Regions from separate parts of the Pseudocolwellia antarctica genome, predicted to be linked through region 1. Evidence: predicted binding sites of a transcription regulator. Region 1 holds the regulator's gene; each other region holds the start of a gene.
What was found. The regulator FNR, encoded in region 1, switches genes on or off when oxygen is low (the NO sensors DNR and NnrR bind a similar motif). The targets are predictions, from matches to a motif close to TTGATCTAGATCAA.

Region 1 (7,050 bases):
CACCTACAAAACCGACGAATACAAAGAAGCCATTCTTACCATAGATGGTATAAGTTGTGCTGCCTGTGCTTGGCTAATCGAAATGCAGTTATCGAAAACTGTCGGTATTCTTTCTATAACGGTTAATGCGACAACGCAGCGTGCAACAGTAAAATGGCAAGATGAAAAAGTTAAATTAAGTGATATCCTCAAACGTATCGACAGTATTGGCTACAAAGCCCTTCCCTTCAAAGCCAGCCGAGTTGAAGAATTAAATAAAGCGCAAAGTAAATCATTCATCAAACGCTTAGGTGTTTCGGGCATTTTAATGATGCAAGTGCTGATGATTGCCGTCGGATTATACTTCGGTGCATTTTCTGACATGACTGAATACAACTCAATTTATTTACGCTGGGCTAGCTTGATATTAACGCTACCTATTGTGACTTATGGTGCATTTCCATTTTATAGAAGCGCAATCAACACATTAAAAATGAAACGTCTTTCCATGGATGTTCCTGTATCTATAGCTATATCTCTGGCTTTTTCGGCCAGTGTTTGGGCAACAGTTAGTCAACAAGGTGAAGTTTATTTTGAGTCTGTTGCTATGTTCACTTTCTTGTTACTTATCGGTAAATTCTTAGAGTTCAGAGCAAGAATGCGCGCCTCACATGTTTCGGCAAATTTGCTAAAACTTATGCCGATGACAGCCACTAAGTTAACGTTGAACGACGCTAATACTGATGCAGCTCAGCAAGAAGAACTTATTGCAGCAAAGCATTTAAAGAAATTTGATTTAGTATTAGTAAAACCTGGAGAAACAGTTCCTGCTGACGGTATTATTATTTCAGGAACGAGTCATATTAATGAGTCGATGCTTTCAGGTGAACAAACGCCTGTGGCTAAAAACGTTGGCGATACCGTATTAGCAGGCACAATTAATGGTGATGGCAACATGACTGTTGAAGTAAAAAAAGAGAACCAACATTCGTTTTTAAACCAGATGATACGTTTAAGTGAATCATCTCAAGCCCATAAACCCAGGTTAGCTAAATTATCAGATAAGATCGCCCAGTACTTTGTTGCGACTATTTTGCTAACGTCTATCGCCACCGCTATTTATTGGAATATTCATCATCCTGAAGAAGCCTTTTGGATCACCCTTTCAGTATTAGTAGCAACCTGCCCTTGTGCTTTATCGTTAGCAACACCAACCGCATTAACGTGTGCAACGGTAACACTCAATAACAAAGGCATTTTGATAAAGTCAGCTCATGTAATGGAAACATTACCTAATGTTAATTGCTTCGCTTTTGATAAAACAGGTACGTTAACCACAGGCGAGTTTACTGTGAGTAATATTGAGTTATTTGTTCAGGACATGAATAAAGAACAAGTACTCGCATTAGCTGCTGGTTTAGAGTCACATTCTGAACATCCTATTGCCAAGGCTTTTGTGCAGTATCGAGATTTCTCACTTAATGTTACGCAAATAAAAGTTACTGCTAGCTCAGGTGTTTCAGGTATTTATCAAGATAAAGCTTACCAAATAGGACGCCCTAGCTGGTTGTTAGAAAATTTAACGGCGTCAGAAGCCGATAAGCTCAAAAATGTAATGACAGCTCAGTGTGTACTTGTGGAGAATAATCGCCTAATTGCAGCATTTTATTTAGACGATAACATCAGAAACAACGCTCCAGAATTAATTAGTCAGCTGCATAAGCAAAAAATTTCAACACTTATGTTGTCAGGCGATAATCAAACTGGCTGTGAAAAAACGCAAAAGGTTTTACAGCTATCAGAAATTCATAGTAATTTAAGTGCTGAAAACAAAGTTGAATTATTAAAAGCAAAACAGAGTAATCATGTAGTTGCTATGGTGGGTGATGGCGTTAACGATACTCCTGTATTTGGTGCAGCTCATATCTCTATAGCTATGGGTAGTGGCACTGATATTGCTAAAAATGGTGCTGATATTATTCTCCTTAACAGCAACTTAAGTAATATCACTTCATTGAAAGCTATTGCAGTTAAAACCAAGCGAATTATTTGGCAAAACTATTTATGGGCTTTCGGCTATAATGCCATCGTATTACCACTTGCTATGTCAGGCTACATTACACCTTATATGGCTGTTATTGGTATGTCGGCAAGTTCTATATTAGTAGTGACTAACTCACTGCGCTTATTAAGTAAAAAACATGAAACTAGCGATAAGAGATAATCAATGAGCATAATTTACGTATTAATTCCTATTGCCGTACTTTTAACCGCTATCGGTCTTTACCTTTTTTTTCTGGGCAGTTAAAACAGAACAGTTTGATGATCTTGAGAAGCAAGGTCTGAGCATTTTATTTGATGACGAAAAAGAAAACAGTTCTGATGAAAGCATTACAAAAAGCAACTCATCAGATTTACAAACAGCAGAACAAGCGTCAGTAAATAACACAACATCCTCTCAAAGCCCAGATAAGCAATCAAAAGATAATTAATGGATATTGATTACTTTTCAGCATTTGTTATTGGTATATTGGGCTCAGGGCACTGTTTAGGCATGTGTGGTGGCATCACCTCTATGTTAACCTCGGCTTTACCTAAAGACTCGTCATACTCGAAAACTCTATTAGTTATTTGTTATAACCTTGGCAGAATACTTTCTTACTCGCTTATTGGCGCTATTGTTGGCTTTACTGGCTCAGTAGCTGCAAAAAACATAGGTGTGCCTTTAAGTGGTTTGCGTATGGTATCAGCCATATTTCTGATATTTTTAGGTTTATATATTGGCAAATGGTTAATGTGGTTATACAGAATTGAGCGTTTAGGTAAGTTTATTTGGCGTTATTTATCACCTTATTCAAAACAACTTATCCCTGTAAACTCTCCAGCTAAAGCACTCGGCTTAGGTGCTTTATGGGGTTGGCTACCTTGTGGATTAATCTACTCGATGCTGACTTGGTCATTAGCGAGTGGTGATGTGACTAAAGGGGCTTTAATCATGACATTTTTTGGTTTAGGCACTTTACCCGCTTTACTTATTATGTCGTACAGTTTTATAAAAGCTAAAACTCTGCTTATCCATCCTACATTTAGAAAGTTTATGGCGTTAAGCCTTATCTTTTATGGTGTTTATAGTTTGTATCTATTACGTTAACCGATTGCATATTTTGCCCTGTTCTAATATCATTTGATCTTAATCATGTATTAAATATGGATACACATGGAAAGTAAGCAGCCTGCGTTCAAATCACATATTCACTGTCAGAATTGTAGTATTAGTGAGTTATGCCTCCCTTTTTCTTTGAATGAAGAAGAATTAAATTCTCTCGACAACATTATTGACCGCAAAAAACCTATCCATAAAGGCGAGAAGCTTTTTCAAAGTGGCGATGAAATGAAGTCGTTATACGCTGTTCGCTCAGGTACATTCAAAACATATAAAATAGATGAGAAAGGTGATCAACAAATAACAGGCTTTCACTTAGCTGGTGATTTGCTTGGTTTTGACGCTATTGCTAACTCAGAACATCCTAGTTTTGCTTCTGCACTAGAAACCTCAATGGTATGTGAAATTCCCTATAACACCTTAGATGAACTTTCAAATGATATGCCTAAGCTGAAAAAGCAAATGTTAAGAATGATGAGTATGGAGATCTGTTCAGATCAAGAAATGCTTATGTTACTTAATCATAAAAATGCAGAACAACGCTTAGCGACTTTCATCAGCACTTTAAGTAGTAGATTTCAAAAGCGTGGTTTTTCACCATCAGAGTTTCGTTTAACGATGACGCGAAGTGATATTGGCAATTATATTGGTCTTACTGTTGAAACCATTAGTCGTTTACTCAATCGTTTTAATAAGAATGAATTAATTGGTGTTGAAGGAAAGTTAATTACCATTAAAGATGCTGATGGCTTGAAAGAAATTGCTCAATTGAAAGTAGATTGATTTCAAACAATAAAAAATATCAAACTTACCCTATACTTATAATGAGTAAAGTAGAGAATTTGGAGTTATTATTATGAATCAATATCAAAATATACTTACGGTTATTGACCCTACCACTGACGATCAAAAAGCATTAAAACGCAGCATTGAACTTGCTCAACATACTAATGCGACTATAACGGCGTTCTTATCTATATTCGACTTCTCTTATGAGATGACAACTATGCTGTCTAGCGATGAACGCGAATCTATGCGCCAAACGGTTATAGATGATCGCCATGAGTGGATAAATAAACTGGTTAGCGATTTAAACACGCACGGTCTAACCATTCATACCAAAGTTGTGTGGCACAACCGCCCTTTTGAATCAATTATCAATGAAGTGCTAGAGCATAAACACGATATTGTTATTAAAGGTACTCACGAGCACGATAAGTTGAAGTCGGTTATCTTCACTCCTACCGATTGGCATATTCTTAGAAAGTGCCCGTGTCCTGTTTTATTAGTGAAAGATCACTTGTGGCCTGAAAAAGGTAATATTCTTGCAGCAATTAATGCAGGTAGTGATGAAGAAGAGCATCGTTCACTTAATCACAAAATAACAGATCATGCTAACGCATTAGCTAAAACTATTAATGCAAATGTTCATTTGGTCAATTCATTCCCTGGCACACCGATCAATATAGCTATAGAAATCCCTGAATTTAATGCCAACGAATACAATACAGGTATGTTAACTCATCATCAAAAAGCCATGGCTTCACATTGTGAGAAATACAATATAGCCGAAGATAAAACACATATTGAAGAAGGTTTGCCTGAAGACGTTATTGAAGACGTTGCCAACGAAATTGATGCTGAATTAGTGATTTTAGGCACAATAGGAAGAACTGGATTGTCAGCTACGTTAATTGGTAATACTGCTGAGCATGTACTTGATCGTTTAAACTGTGATGTTTTAGCCTTAAAGCCTGATGGTTATGTTTCACCTCTAGCTCAATAACGGCTCACATTTAACTACCGCTAGGCTAAAACAGGTTAAATTTACTTAATCTGTTTTAGCATTAATAATATGACCTCTTCTTGTTACATCCCCTTATTACCTGAATGTATTAACCAAATTAATTAAAAACTTCTCGTATATATATTATTCTATCGTTGCCTCTGAAGACTCCAAACGTTGCTGTGGCAAAAGGATTGTTGTCATGTGTACCATCGCCATCCCAATCAAACTGAAGCCATGGCGGTACTTGATATTCGACGTTAAGCGAACCTTGTTTATTTCCCAATGGCGCGGATAAAAAGAACTCTCGGTAAATACCGTTTTCAAAAGTATTATCAGCACTTACACTTGCATTACTATCGCTGGTGAGTAAATTATCGCTAGTATTAATATCTACCAAGCGATAATCCCATACAGATAAACCTCCACTTCCAACAGCTCCTGATGTGAACTTATTACCTAACGTTCCGTTAATACAACTTTCTTCAACGTTAGTAATAAATGCAGTGCCATTATATTCTTCAACAGACATTGGCATTAATAAGTTTGAAGTTTCTGGCCCAAAGCTATTTTCAATTTTCCAGCGACCAAATAGTACTTCAACACCTTCAGTTAAAATTAATTCTGTAGCCATGATACTAACGTCAGAGCCACTATATAAATTAATACCATCTTCATCCTCTACTTGGCTAACCACGAAAGGTATTTTTGCAGGAAAAGGAGCATATAATGAATGTTCGTTATGCTCATAAATAAAGTTATCTGTTAAATTAAATTCATAACTTAATACACCTGCATCAACTGTTGAAGACAAATCACCTTCACTCATCTGAGATGCTATGTTAACTTTTTCATCGATAACGTCAGGAGTAATACGAGGTTTCTCAAAATCTTCCTTTGGTTCATCTATAGTGACATCAGCTGCTTCCAGTTTCATAAAGCCTGATGCTGTATAGTTTTCTGTAATATTGCCTGCTGCATTGTAAGCTGTTATTAAAGCCTTAGGAGCTGATAATGAGTCATACCTTATGCTGCCATCACTATCAGTTTCTTGACCAGAATATGCCCAGTCATTAATAATACAAGCAGCATCGGGTCCATGGTTACCATTCAAACTACCATGACTATCAACCGTTTGAATAAAATAAGCAGGAGTAAAACGCCCAACATTCGCAATGTAGCCTTGTATATCGCCACCACCAATATAGTCACTATCAGTCAATGATGCAGATAGATGAATAATCCCTACTTCCGAGAAGTTGTAATTATTATCTAAAATACTGCCATTAAAAGTGTTACTTGTTTCAGTTGTGAGAGCACCAACATTTGCCGTTGTAGGATCAGGTAAAAATAAGGTTCTGATTACACTTAATTGTTCATTATCAAAATGATTAGCAATGGCATTAGCGCTTAAGTCGGTAAAGCTACCTGCAAAAAAATCAGGAACCCCGTCATTATCGACATCTTGACCTGCAACCCATTGTTTCGCTATAGCTCTTAATGAAAAAGTTTCACCTGCTTTTTTGAAGTCACTTTCTGATGTGCTAGAAGCTAATGCATTAGCACTATTCGTATCTTGGCTGAAGTCTAATTGAACACCAAAGGGACGAACAACAAAAGCATTTGATGATGAATTGAAGCTTTTAATATCTCCTAAACCATCAACATCAATATCTTTTTGTGCGTTAATAGTAAGCTTACCTGCATCAGGGTAATTAAGCGTAAAATAAGCGGTAGAGTTACTATCAAAACGTAAAGACTGTTCGGTTACGTTTGTTGTAATACTTTTCGGTGTGGCATTGTTGGTAAGCTCTAAATTACTCGTACATGCACTGCTATCACCATGACAAGTGTATGAAAGGTTAATAGGAACATCTCCACCATCAGGAAAAACGCCAGTACATGAACCTGTATTATCATCAGTTCTTACTGCTTGTATAAATAAGTTTTCCGCATTAAAACCTGTATCTGATGGCTTACCCGAAAGTTGTGTCGGTATAATTGGCGAGCTGTTATTGTCATTTCCAAAAATAAAGCCAGTATCTGAGAAGACTATATTACAACTTGCACCGCTACTATCATCACAAACAAGAGGCTCTGTTGCTATGACTGTTGCATTAGC
Region 2 (7,050 bases), 110 kb from region 1:
TACATCCCATGCATAAATTTGTCCGCTATAACGAGGAGCCGTAGCGTCGATGTGAGCATTGATCAGAGTAGTTAACTCTTCAGGTGTTACATCACTATTTACAAAGTTTGGTGCTTGGCGATGCCAAACTAAGGCGTGACCTTTAAACGCCATTTCATTTTCTTCAGCGAAAGCTATCATGCTGTCTAATGCACTAAAGTCCCACACATCAGCTGTTGAGTTTTGTATAGAGCCCCATTTACCAATGTTTTCTGGTGTTATGTAATTAAACTCAGCTTTAAGAATGTTGATGTAATCAGTTTCGTTATTAGTTAAAACACCATGACTTACTGCCGCACCCACTCTTTTATTCGCTTTATTTGCCGCTTCAATTAAATTAGTAATTAATGGCTCTGGAGGCGTTGGTGGTTGCTCTACAACTGGCGGAGTTACTGCTGGTGGTGTTGGCTGCTTTTTATCATCATCACACGCCGACAATAGTAATAGCGCTGGCGTAACGAAGAGCGTTGTCTTTAATGCGGTAGACTTAAAGAACTTCATTTTATTATTTATTAGATTCATTTATATTTCCTGAAATACATTATTGAAGAATTTGTTATTTATAGAAAAGTAACTTTTTATTTATAGTATTTATGTTTAATTAGGTTTTGGTCGAATAAACCATAACCTAATTGTAAACTAGACTATTTGGTATTGATTGACAATATAATTAGTTATTTAAATGCTGAAGAAACGAAAGGATTGGTTATAAATCAGAGGTGATTTATAGTTAATTAATACAGCTTTTAGGGAACGTTGAAAGTGCAGGAATTATATTTATATCAATGCGTTGAGTTATATTAATGTTTAGGGGTGTTAAGGTTTAAGAGAGAATAAGTAACAAAGGAAATAAGTAATAAGGCGAGTCAATATTGAAGTTGTGGATCTCTAGGTTTTAAAAATCAATCCACTGAACTGGCATTAATTGAGTTGGCTTTAGTGAGTTCAGATCACATTCAATTTAGCTCAAGTTCAGGAATCAAAATTATGTATTAAAACTTTATAATAGAATTACTAAAGCAAGCGGTAACAATTAATACTGCTTATATATTCTAAGTCTCTCTCAACTGTTAGCCCGTTAAACATTTGGTGGAAAACCGCTTTAAGTTTTGCATTTTTATTTACACTGCTGCCTTTAAAATAACTGTGATTTGATCCAACTTCGCCAGCTTCTGTTACATCTATATAAACAGCATTTCCACTATTTAGTTTTTTAAGATAATGACCTAAACGTGCGCGTTGCTGCTTGCCTGGTTTTATTCTTGAGGCTTTTAAAGCTGAATCATCTTCGTTAATTACAATATATACGCGTTTACGTACATCAAGACTTTCAACCCAGTTGGCATGATTTTCATTATTGGTATCTGCAGAGACAAGACAGATGTTGTCGAATACAAGATCTGACGTGGCATTATCACTGGTCATTAACGAATGTTTTAGTAAATAGTTACCCATGCTGTGGCACAGTAAGTTTATTTTAACGACACAAGACTTATTAACTAATTCACTGTAAAGAGAAGCGGCTGCCATAGGGTTAGCATTATCGTGATATTTAGCATCTACCTTAGTTCTAATTTCAGTTAATGCAGCTTCGGTAAGTAGGGCGTGATAATAACTGATTTTTCCTACAAATCGATTGATGGCACCAGAAGATGCGCGTGCGTCAGATTTATCACTAAGATATGAAGCAGTACCTGAAATAGCGCCACCACCGTTAGCTGGCCAAGTAAAAGGTACAACAATAACATTGTATAGCTTTTCAATTTCATCAGCGGTTTTTAATACATCGCCCACATCGTTGTTATAACCATGAATAAAAAATAAAATAGATTTACGTTCGGTGCGGGCTTGTTCAAATAAGTTACAGGCAACCGTTAACGAGCCGTACCAGTCTTTGGAGGTATCAATATTTAAATGATATTTGCTTTTAAGTCTTTCTACTTCTTGTACTGAAAGCTTGTCGTCTACACTGTTGGTAGACCAACCCGTACCTTGTTTAGAAACTTCAATTGCGCGTAATTCATTGGGACCAAATGGGCTAGGTGTTTTACCAAAAACACTTAATCCTTTGCCTTTTTTAATGACTCTGTTTGTTATTAAATACATAGTGTTCACCATTGAGTTGAGTGTCTAATTTCCCATACATCAACCGTAAAACAAGTACTTATTATCAGTTATTGGAATAGATCTTAATTTTGTTGTTAATTATATTTTCTAAATAAAATTAACCAATGCGTAGATATAATCTACCGTCAATATTTAAAAAACAATAGCTGATAACGTTTACGCCTAATTAACCATGCTATTGATATAAAATTAGGTATAAAAACTTATTACAAATCAAGGTAACGATAATAACAGTGACGTTAAGGCTTTCCATGTTTAGTCAGTTATGAAATGGTAGGTTGTTGCTTAGCGCTTTTCGGACTTAATATTGTACAAGTTTCAAATTAATGTGTTTTTGATGCTATCAACTTATTAATAAAAAGAAATTATAAGAATATTTGGGGATTTATCATGAAAGCACATAATCGTTCTTTACATAATTTATTTGAACAACTAGGTTTAGCCAGTACCAAAGAAGCCATGGAAACTTTTATTACAAATCATGCACCATTAGATAGTGATGTTGCACTTAGCCAAGCTGAATTTTGGACACCGTATCAATCTGCTTTTATAAAAAAATCAAAAGATGATGATTCAAACTGGGCTGAAATAGTAGCACAATTAGATATTTTGCTACGTGATCCATAGTAAAAGCCTCTAGTAATCCATTTTCTCGCTACTTTACTGAAATACTAAGTGATTTTTGTTGTTTGCACTACTATAGTCAACAATCACAGCTTCATTCTATACATTAGCTTAAAGCTAATTCATCGTTAAGGATAATTAATGAATTTTATTGAATCACCTTCAGCAATCATCGAATTTGCACGTATTTATCTTGCTATATTTTATTCATGTGTTGCTCTTTTTTATACGGTAAAAATTATTATTACTCAGAAGAATGAATTAGTGGAATTGGTACACTCTGGTGAGCGATTTTCCTCAACTTGGTGGAATCATATGACGTTCCGTTTCTTTAGAGCGAGTATATGGTTGATATGTTTAAGTAGAGTATTTTATGAGGGACTTGATAATTACTTAATCATATTAACGCCTTTACAAGCTTTCCCTATCATTTTACTAGGACTTATCTTAATGACGGTGGGTTTTAGTATGACAGTTGTTATTCACCTGAGCATGGGAAATAAATGGCGATCAGGAATAGACACTGCTGGGCCTCAACAACTCATCACTGACGGCTATTTTAAACGTTCGCGTAATCCTATTTTTGCATGTATCGTTGTTTCTCAAATTGGTTTCTTCCTAGCTCTACCTTCTGTTTTCACCTTAATTTGTTTATTGATAGGTGTACTTATGTTGCACAGACAAATCCTGTCTGAAGAACAGCACTTAACAACGCTATTTGCTAATGAATATAAAACATATGCTACGGATGTACGTCGTTGGTTTTAACTGAATGTCACTGCCTATAAGACTTATGGTGTTTATGCAGGCTTGTGATGTTTGTATGAGTAGGAGAAGGGATTTAAATACTTAACATGTAATAAGAAACTATCATCATAATAGTTTCTTATTATTTTATTACACTTAGCTTTTAATGAGTTGCACTTAAGTTATCTTGCCTTAACTAAATTCTTAACAACGACACATCGCATTTCGCATAGTTAGCTACACCATTTGCAGTAGAACCGATTAACGCCTGAATACCTTTTTTAGAATGCGTACCTAACATAATTAAATCAGCACCTTTCTTCTCGGCCAACATACAAATTTGTTCATAAGGTTTACCAAACTTAACCGATACATTTTTCTTCGAAATACCTAAAGCTTCAGTCATTGACTCCATCTTAGGTAATGTTTTTTCTTTTAATTCTTTTTGATAATCTTTAGGTAGTAAGGCATAAGGAATAATATGAGTAACAAACAATTTAGCATCACATAAAAGTGCAAATTCTTGAGCTTTTGCAAGCACGGCTTCACCTTCTTTACTCGCTTCAATTGCGCAAATAATCGTTTTATACATAGACTTTTTCCTTAATTAATTTCTGTTGGATTCAGGTTACTTATAAAGTATAGACACAAAAAACGTATTAGATAAAACGAATAGATGTAAACAGATAATACATAACTAAACGATTAATACATGTTAGGTTTTCGAGCGTTTTTTATAATAAATAACCGATGCGTTTAATATTCCATAAAGCTAAAGTTTTAGAAAGGGGTAGACCGATAAACTCGCAGGATGTTTGATCTACATCTAACTATTCGAGAGGTTGATGGTTTAATTTTAATACCTTACCGATAAAGTAAGGTATTAAAAATGAGCTTGGATCATGATGTTTCTAGATCAGCCTTACTCCAATATCCCTTTACCTGTCGCTGCCCAATATATTCCGCCGTACAAATGCTGTTTAAATATAGGGTTATTATGAACTGCGTTTATGTGCCCTAAAGCAGTATAAAACGAACGACCACCATCAAAATTTTGATACCAAGCGATAGGGTGAAACTCTCCCATGCCATCGCCTGTTCCACCATTTCCCCAATCTGAATGGGCGCTATAGCTTTTCTCATCAACCGTTAGCAGGTAGTTTAAATTTTTGCTGTTTTCATCGCCGAAATCGTACCATTCATCTGTCCATAAAATATTATTGGGTACTTGGTTCATCCCAGGGAATTTAGTGTTAACGACATTCAGTCTAGCGGTTTGAACTATAGGATGAATAACAAATGTTCTGCCGACTAATTTTTGAAACCAAGGCCACTCGTATTCAGTATCTGAAGCGCTATGAATCCCCACAAAACCTTTTCCTGATTGTATGTAACGCGTAAAGGCTGCTTGTTGCTCTTCGTTAAGCACGTCACCTGTTGTCATCATAAAAATAACCACATCTATGTCAGCTAAAAACTTATCATTAAAATGCGAAGCGTCTTCGTGCCATACCATATTGAAATGATGTTCTTTTGCGAGTGCTTCAATATTGGCGACACCTGCAGGTATTGCTTTATGGTGCCAGCCGCTAGTTTTAGTAAAAAGTAATACGTTAAATTGTTGTGCAACTGTTACTGCTGAAAATAAGCTTACAAACATAAAGATGAGTATTAGACATTGAATTTTTATCCCACTTGTTTTCATATTTTTAGCACCTTATAGTTTCTTATTTAATAAATAATGTTATAGTTATTTTGACAATAACATGACTTTAAAACCAAGTCATTGTTAATGATTAAAAATATATACTAAAGATTTTAATCAATATTAGCTTAACCTGAATTTGGGTTATATATTTACGTTCTATTTATGTGCAGTAGAGGAAATAGTATGCAAGGCGAAAAATTACGTTGGGGAATTATCAGTACTGGCAACATAGCCAGTGACTTTTGTGCTGATATGGCTTTTGTTGAAAACGGAGAACTTGCTGCTGTAGGTTCAAGAAATATTGATAGTGCACATGCTTTTGCCGACAAATACAACATTACTAATGCCTATGCTGATTACCAGTCTGTTTATGATGATCCTAACGTTGATATTATTTATATAGCAACGCCTCACAACTTTCATTTTGAAAATGTACGTGATGCATTAATGGCGGGTAAACATGTTGTTTGCGAAAAACCTATCACGGTAAGTAGTGAAGAAAGTCAGCAACTATTCGATTTAGCAAAACAAAAACAAGTATTTTTAATGGAAGCCATGTGGACATATTTTCTCCCTGCCATTATCAAAGCACAACAATGGATAGCAGAAGGGCGCATTGGTAAAGTTAAACAGATCAAAGCTGACTTTGGTTACCCTATGCCGTATCAACTAGAGTCACGAGTTTACAGAGAAGACTTAGCTGGCGGTTGTTTGTTAGATATGGGCATTTATCCTTTAGCTATTTCAACCTTGTTTACAGACGCCGAACTAGATAACTTTTATGTTAAACCACAGTTTGCCCCTAATGGCGTTGAAGATGATTTAGTGATGTTAGCGAACGCCGGTGATGTTCATCTAACACTAGGTACATCGTTCCAATGTAAGCTACATAACTGGGCTATTATTATTGGTGAAAAAGGCTCGGTAGTTATCCCTGACTTTTGGCGAGCTAAGACTTGCGAGCTATATCATTCAGATAATTTAGTTGATAGCTTTCAAGATGATCGCCAAAGTATCGGTTTAAATTACGAAGCACAAGCGGCAGGTGAAGCGGTTTTAGCTAATAAGTTAGAACATCCAAATATGCCTCACGCAGTTAGCCAACAATTACAAAAACAAATGGAAGCCATAAGAAGTACATATAAAAAATAGTAATAAACAGATCATAAAAATAAGCTGGCGCTAAAGCCACTAATAACAATTATAAAAGTTTAAAAAAAGATCGATTAACGATCGGGGATATTTAAATGTTAAACAATAACCAAACGTCAAATGGTGTTGAAGGTTTTGCCGATAAAGAACTTGTGATGAAAGAAAATAAGTTCTTTATCTTTCTAATCTGTGTTGTTGCAACCATAGGTGGTTTTCTCTTTGGTTTCGACAGTGGTGTTATTAATGGTACTGTTGACGGATTAAGGTTAGCTTTTAATTCAGATAGTGTGGGCACAGGGTTTAACGTAGCAAGTATGTTGCTAGGTTGTGCTATTGGTGCTTTTGTTGCAGGCAGCTTGGCTGATAAGTTAGGTCGTAAAACTATACTGATTATTACCGCGGTATTATTCATTGTAAGTGCTTATGGTTCAGGTGTTTCAATTAGCTCTTTCGAGTTTGTTATTTACCGTATTATTGGTGGTTTTGCTGTAGGTGCGGCATCTGTATTAGCTCCTGCTTATATTAGTGAAATTGCACCTGCGAAGTATCGCGGTACGTTAACAACTATTCAGCAAGTGGCTATTATTTCTGGTTTGTTTTCGGCGTTTGTTAGTAACTATTATTTAGCTGATATTGCTGGTGTTTCAACGGCT
Region 3 (7,050 bases), 2.0 Mb from region 1:
GAACTTAGCTATTTAAACCGAGTTCAGGTTATTTAGCTCTTCTCGTAATTGGCTCAAAACGTTATCGGTTTTTGGACGTACATTTCGCCATAGATAAAAACTCTCTGCAGCTTGCCCTACTAACATACCTAAACCATCAATAACCTGTTTTGCTTCACACTCTGTAGCCATTTTAAGAAATGGCGTTAGTTCTTTTCCGTAAGTCATGTCATAACAAATAGTATTTGCGGTTATGATTTTCTCTGAAATAGGTACTCCACTTCCTGACAACCCTGCTGATGTGGCATTAATGATCAGATCGAACGCTTCTTTATTAGCATCTTCAAATGACATGGCTTGTATAGGTTGATCGCTATATTGCTCTGCTATAGCTTCAGCTTTTGATACGGTTCGATTTGCTATGGTTAGCTGTTTTGGGTTTTGGTGCAATAAAGGTAATACAACACCTTTTGATGCCCCGCCAGCGCCTAGTAATAAAATACGACTGTTTTCTAATTTAACATTTTGAGATAGAAGATCATTCACTAGACCTACGCCATCGGTTGTATCACCATAAATTTTACCGTTTTTAAACGTTAGTGTATTAACTGCACCCGAAAATTTGGCATGCTCAGACAGTTCATCACACATTGCCATGGCTTCTTCTTTAAAAGGAGCAGTAACGTTTGCGCCCTTACCTCCTGCCTTAATAAATACTTTGACGGTTTCTTCAAAAGCGTCTAATTCTGCAAATTGAATTTTATATTCAATATTTTGATTTGTTTCTTTAGCGAAGGCTGTATGAATAGTTGGAGATTTAGATTGTTTTATTGGGTTACCGTAAACGAGATACTGATCCATGATGACTTCTATTTAATGCAATTTTTTTCAGCTTAAATCAGATACGAAAAAAAAGCATCGACTTATCGATGCTTTTTTAGATGAAATTGGTTTAAACATATTATATAAAAGGTTATTTAGAACTTATAACCAAGCATTACTGAATACACCATAGGGTCTATATCTATATCGGCTTTACCAATACTCTCTCCACCAACATCAAATGTAGCTTCTGTTGCAATATCAATATAACGAGCAGAAAAGTTAATATGAAATTTATCATTTAACAAATAGTCCACTCCAACTTGAAAAGACAAGCCTACTGATGAATCTAACTCTAAGTTACTTAAGCCTAGTTCTTTTGGAGCCTCTTCAAACCCTTCGTCGAAAAATATGGTGTAGTTAACTCCAACACCAACATAAGGCTTAATCACAGACTGCGTATCAAAATAATATAATACACTTAAGGTTGGTGGTAGTTGCTTTGCCTCAGCTAATCTTAAGCCATCTACATTTAAAACTGAGTTTTTATCATGAATAGTTACATCATGTGCAAACGGAGTTGCTGCTAATAATTCTACTGCGATGTTATCAGTGTAGAAATATAAGAAGTTTAAGCCTAGCTGTGTACTATCATCTGCGGTTAATGTCATTGTTGAATCTGCGCCAGCAAGTATAACAGCAGCATGATCACTGTCTGGATTCACATTGGTTAAACCACCACGAACAACAAAGTCGCCAGCTTGATAATCAGCGCCATAAGAAGAAGCAGTAAGAATTGAAAGAAGAGTGAGTGTAAGTATATTTTTTTTCATGATTATTCCCTTTAAATTAATGAAGCCATTTTAAAGGGAATAATTAAATAGAATTTTGATTTAGCTCAAGTTATTAGGTTCAACTTAACTCTTGTTAATAGGTAACTAAACGATACCTGATCTAAATCAAGTTAAAGGTAAGTTATACCCAAGAACGAGGTACTAAATATTCATTAAGTTTATATTCTTCAGAGCTTGCTTCTGCTTGATAGTTATATTCCCAACGAGCTAATGGTGGCATAGACATTAATATAGATTCAGTTCTACCGCCTGATTGCAGACCAAATAAAGTACCACGGTCAAACACTAGGTTAAATTCTACATAACGTCCACGTCGGTATAGTTGGAATTGACGCTCACGCTCTCCATATTCAATGTTTTTACGCTTTTCAATAATAGGTACGTAAGCATCGATAAAACCAGCGCCTACGGCTTTGATGTAATCAAAACACTTTTCAAAGTCCCATTTATTTAAATCATCAAAGAATAATCCGCCAACACCGCGCGTTTCATCACGATGTTTTAAGTAGAAGTAGTCATCACACCATTCTTTATGAGCTTGATAGATGGATTCATCAAAAGGCTGACAAAGTGTTTTTGCTGTTTGGTGCCAATGAATGATGTCATCTTCAAATGCATAAAATGGCGTTAAATCAAATCCGCCACCAAACCACCAAACAGGCTCTTCACCTTCTTTTTCAGCAATAAAAAAACGAACGTTAGCGTGAGATGTGGGTATATATGGATTTTTAGGATGAATAACTAATGAAACACCACAGGCTTTCCATTTTCTACCCGCTAATTCTGGACGATGTACTGAAGCAGAAGGAGGTAATTTATCACCTGATACTAAAGAAAAGTTCACGCCACCTTGTTCAATAATATTGCCGTTCGTGATCACTCGCGTACGACCACCGCCACCTTCGGCTCGGACCCAATTATCTTCAACAAACTTAGCTTCGCCATCAGCTTGTTCTAATGCATCACAAATTTGATCTTGTAAGCCTTTTAAAAATTCAACAACAGTATTTATATCTACAGCACTCATGTGCGAAAAACCTCGCCTGTTAAACCATCAATAATTGTTGATGGTTGTGTGAATCCTAATGTTTCACCTTCTACTAAGTGATCAATCATGTGTAATAATTCTGGATCAAGAGTTTGCCAAATTTTGGCAGGTTCTAACCCAGATAAGTTAGCACTGGTTGAAACAATAGGTTTATTAGTTTGTGTACACAAAGATACAACATCAGGTTGATCTGTAACTCGTACAGCTATCGTTGAAAAGTCGCCTGTTAAGTATGACGATATTTCAGCGTTAGCAGGTAATACTTGTGTAACACCATTTGGCCAGCGGCTTAATATTAGCGTAATTTGTGCATCGCTCAGTTGAGTTAGATCAAGATAAGGTGTTAATTGCTCAAAACTACTCGCAAGTAAAATCAAACCTTTAGATTTAGGTCTGTTCTTAATCTCTAATAGTTTAACAATAGCTTGTTCATTATCAGGATCACATCCTAAACCAAATACAGCTTCTGTTGGGTAGGCAATAACGCCACCTTGGTGATAAGTATCAAATACTGTAGACATGTTGCTCATCATATTTATATTAGCACTCAAATAAAAAGCGCCTATCGCGGCGCTTAATATTAATTAAAGTGACTTCACATATTCACTAACGTCGGGGAAATCATCTTTAGGTAATATTTCAGCTAACTGATTTAATCGACTAACCAATTCAGCTCGGTCTTTACCGCAAACATTAATATGACCCATTTTACGACCTGGACGTTTACCTTTGCCGTACCAGTGCATAGTCACGCTAGGTATTTCAAAAACACTATTAGGAACAGTATCCGTTCCTAATATGTTAACCATAGCTGATGGTTTAACTAACTCTGTGGAACCTAAAGGTAGTTGGCAAACAGCACGGATATGATTTTCAAATTGAGAAGTATCAGCACCCTGTTGTGTCCAATGTCCTGAGTTATGAACACGTGGGGCAATCTCATTAACTAATAATGAGTCTCCAACTTGAAAAAATTCTATAGCAAGTATGCCTACATAATCTAAAGCATTAGCTATTTTATCAAAAGCTTCAGTGGCTTGTGCTTGTAGGTGTTGATGTTCATTGAGTGCTAATGAAACACTTAACACACCTTTACTGTGATGATTTTCAGTTAATGGATAAGCCAGTGTTTCGCCTGTTTTACTACGAACACCTACCATTGAAACTTCTCTATCAAAAGGTACCATTTGTTCAACAACAATAGCTTGTGGCTGACCGCTCGTATCACCTTCAATAAATAATTGAATGTCTTGCCAAATAGCTTCAGCTTCAGACTTATCTTTTAAGCGCCACTGACCTTTACCATCATAGCCAGCTAAAGCGCTTTTCATAATAAGAGGTAAAGTTAATGAGGCGATTGCTGCATCAAAATCTGCTTTGTTAGCAACAACTTTATGTTTAGCATTAGTGACATGGGTTTGTTCAAGTAAGGTTTTTTCTAACCTTCTATCTCCACCTGTTTTAATCGCTTGGCTACTAGGAAATAATTTTCCTGATTGCTCACAAAGAGCTAAGACATCGTGGCTAATATGTTCGAATTCAGCCGTTATAAAGTCTGCATCTGCAATACCTTGAGCTAAATCACCATAATCTACACTTAGCGATAAGGGATCAACCACTCGATTGCTACCAACATCATAAGCTTTAACGTCTATATTAAGTGGCTTACTTGCTAATGCCATCATTCTGGCTAACTGACCTGCGCCTAATACTAAAACCTTCATGTAAATAACCTACTCAGCTGGGTTTGGGTTATCAAGAATGTTTTGAGTTTGTTCTTTTCTGAACTTCTCAATAGCAGTCATTACCGTTTCGTCGTAAGTACCTATAATTTGAGCTGCTAATAAACCAGCATTTGCCGCGCCAGCATTACCAATAGCTAAAGTACCTACAGCAATACCTTTTGGCATTTGTACAATAGACAATAAAGAGTCTTGACCACTTAACGCTTTAGACTGAACAGGCACACCTAATACAGGTAAACTTGTAAATGCAGCAGCCATACCTGGTAAATGAGCTGCGCCACCAGCGCCAGCAACAATAACTTTAATACCACGGTCTTTTGCACTTTCTGCATATTCAGCAAGTAAGTGAGGAGTTCTATGAGCTGATACTACTTTAGTTTCATATGGAACATTAAGAAGATCTAGCATATCGGTTGTATGTTTCATTGTCGGCCAATCCGACTTAGAACCCATGATAATACCTACTGTCATGATCAAACGCCTTTATATTATTTAATATTAAATTCTAAAAATGCCTCAATAAGAGACATCACAATCGAACATTATAACCTTGTTCGAATTAGATAAAAACTCAGTAACTATCAATTTTTGTACTTTGATAGCTCAACTCGTTATTACTAAGCTCTATTGATCTTTCGAAATTACTTTTACAGTAACATGTTTGATGTTTAGACAAAGCAGAGTATGTTGCGTGTAACTAGCTACTTGAACATACGATAATACCCTGTCTATTCAAAATTAGGAGTTTAAAACATGTGCTGCTCTTTGGGTTTATTTAAGATTTAACCCTAAAAGTTTAACATGCCCTAAAGTTTTCGTTTGTAGCTACATTTCTTCTGTGGACATATAACCACATCACCACTTGCCATTTTACGAGTCACTAAAATTGCCCAATGACATTCAGGACAAGACTCATTCACTGGTGGATAATTTATGACATATTTACATGATGGATACTGATCGCATGAATAGAAAGTTTTACCGTAGCGATTAGTTTTTTCGAAAAGTTTACCTTTAGCACAACTTGGACAATGTACATCAATATCATCGTTTTGGTTGGTATCTTCGATATGTTCACATTCAGGAAAGTTAGTGCAACCAATAAACATACCATAGCGCCCCTGCTTAACTGCAAGCGGACTGTCACAATTTGGACAATGTGTGCCAGGTAAAATAGTGTCTTCAACTTTTTCATGTTCAACAACAGGACGCGTATATTCGCAACTAGGGTAATTATTACAACCTAGAAAGGGTCCTGATTTACCACGTTTGATAGATAGCTCTGCGCCACAGCTTGGGCAAGGCTCATGGCTTTTTTCTAATGCATGCTCATGATGTTTAAAAATTGAATTGTCGGGTTTAGACATAACGCACCTATTTAACATAAACTAAGTCGATTGCTTTAGTTCAAGTGCGCATTATGCCATAAACTTGAGGTGATTAACTAAACAGTTATCCGACTAAATTTTTAGTTACTCGGAAGCAGGAAAAACAAACCAAAACAGAACAATAGGATTAAAGTTAATCGCTTTGTTTATTTGATTTGTTTTAGTGAGACCAAGTAATCAACCATTTAAAGATACTTGATATTAATGAAGTGGACCTTCTTGCTCATCAAAAATCAGATCTTCCATTTGAGAATAAGCACTTTCTTTTCCTGGTACATTAAATAGCACCATAAGAACAACCCACTTAAGATCATCAATCGAGAAGAACTTAGTATCCAGTTCCATCACTCGGTCAATAACCATCTCGCGTGTGGTGAAGTCTAAAACATTCACTTGCTCAAGAAACATTAAGAATCCACGAGATTCTACATCTAATAATTGCATTTCTTCAGAAGTGTAAACACGTGTAGATTGACTACCAATACGTGTTAAGTAAGGATAAGCATCACTATCTTGCAGAGCTGCAAGTTTTTCTAACCAAGCGAGTGCTTTATATATTTCGTCTTGATGGAAACCCGCTCGGGTTAACTCATCAGTTAGAACATCATGATCAACCATTACTTCGGCTTCACTATGAATATAATTTTCAAATAAATACATTAATATATCAAACATAACTAGCCCCTTTAAAAAACACTGATATAACAAACTAACGAACGATAACTTTACTGATTAAGTTCTGAGGTATCCCCCTGGAACTGCTGAAACTAAACCTTTCAGCTCTAAAATTGTTAACTGTGTTAATACTACGTCTATGGGTAGCTTACTCCTCAATACAATGGCATCTATTGGAGTAACTTCATATCCAACATTATCTAACAATGAATCGTTAAACAAGCCCTGTTGGAGATTTTTTTTAGCTAATGGTTCGGAATAATCATTTTCTTTTTCAATGTGTTTATTTAAGTGTAGACCAGTTTTTGTAGGAAGATTAAGATCTTCAATAATATCGTTACACTCTTCTACTAACTTAGCTCCTTGTTTAATTAACCAGTGACATCCTTTGCCCTGCGGATTATTAATTGAACTTGGAATAGCGAATACTTCTCGGTTTTGCTCAAGCGCACAACGAGCTGTAATTAATGAGCCACTTTTTATAGTTGCTTCCACTACCAACACGCCATGGCTCATACCACTAATGATACGATTTCGTT

Region 2: the regulator FNR is predicted to act here: its motif matches at 4,353-4,366, upstream of ACPUVN_RS04995 (universal stress protein).
Region 3: the regulator FNR is predicted to act here: its motif matches at 1,690-1,703, upstream of ACPUVN_RS16380 (OmpW/AlkL family protein).

Annotation. Positions count from the first base shown of each region.
Region 1 covers NZ_CP187926.1:1,250,940-1,257,989, reverse strand. Annotated here, with positions in the region: gene ACPUVN_RS05470 (heavy metal translocating P-type ATPase) at 1-2,203, shown strand, start outside; partial or broken gene ccoS (cbb3-type cytochrome oxidase assembly protein CcoS) at 2,207-2,471, shown strand; gene ACPUVN_RS05460 (sulfite exporter TauE/SafE family protein) at 2,471-3,130, shown strand; gene fnr (fumarate/nitrate reduction transcriptional regulator Fnr) at 3,197-3,925, shown strand; gene uspE (universal stress protein UspE) at 3,999-4,928, shown strand; gene ACPUVN_RS05445 (DUF6701 domain-containing protein) at 5,047-7,050, opposite strand, start outside.
Region 2 covers NZ_CP187926.1:1,138,573-1,145,622, forward strand. Annotated here, with positions in the region: gene ACPUVN_RS04975 (endo-1,4-beta-xylanase) at 1-561, opposite strand, end outside; gene ACPUVN_RS04980 (alpha/beta hydrolase) at 1,054-2,145, opposite strand; gene ACPUVN_RS04985 (DUF2789 family protein) at 2,557-2,793, shown strand; gene ACPUVN_RS04990 (methyltransferase family protein) at 2,932-3,558, shown strand; gene ACPUVN_RS04995 (universal stress protein) at 3,734-4,129, opposite strand; gene ACPUVN_RS05000 (ThuA domain-containing protein) at 4,460-5,242, opposite strand; gene ACPUVN_RS05005 (Gfo/Idh/MocA family protein) at 5,429-6,397, shown strand; gene ACPUVN_RS05010 (sugar porter family MFS transporter) at 6,553-7,050, shown strand, end outside.
Region 3 covers NZ_CP187926.1:3,773,265-3,780,314, forward strand. Annotated here, with positions in the region: gene aroE (shikimate dehydrogenase) at 13-840, opposite strand; gene ACPUVN_RS16380 (OmpW/AlkL family protein) at 957-1,634, opposite strand; gene hemF (oxygen-dependent coproporphyrinogen oxidase) at 1,777-2,682, opposite strand; gene ACPUVN_RS16390 (Sua5/YciO/YrdC/YwlC family protein) at 2,679-3,224, opposite strand; gene ACPUVN_RS16395 (5-(carboxyamino)imidazole ribonucleotide synthase) at 3,288-4,427, opposite strand; gene purE (5-(carboxyamino)imidazole ribonucleotide mutase) at 4,437-4,919, opposite strand; gene ACPUVN_RS16405 (topoisomerase DNA-binding C4 zinc finger domain-containing protein) at 5,255-5,815, opposite strand; gene ACPUVN_RS16410 (DUF494 family protein) at 6,038-6,511, opposite strand; gene dprA (DNA-processing protein DprA) at 6,569-7,050, opposite strand, start outside.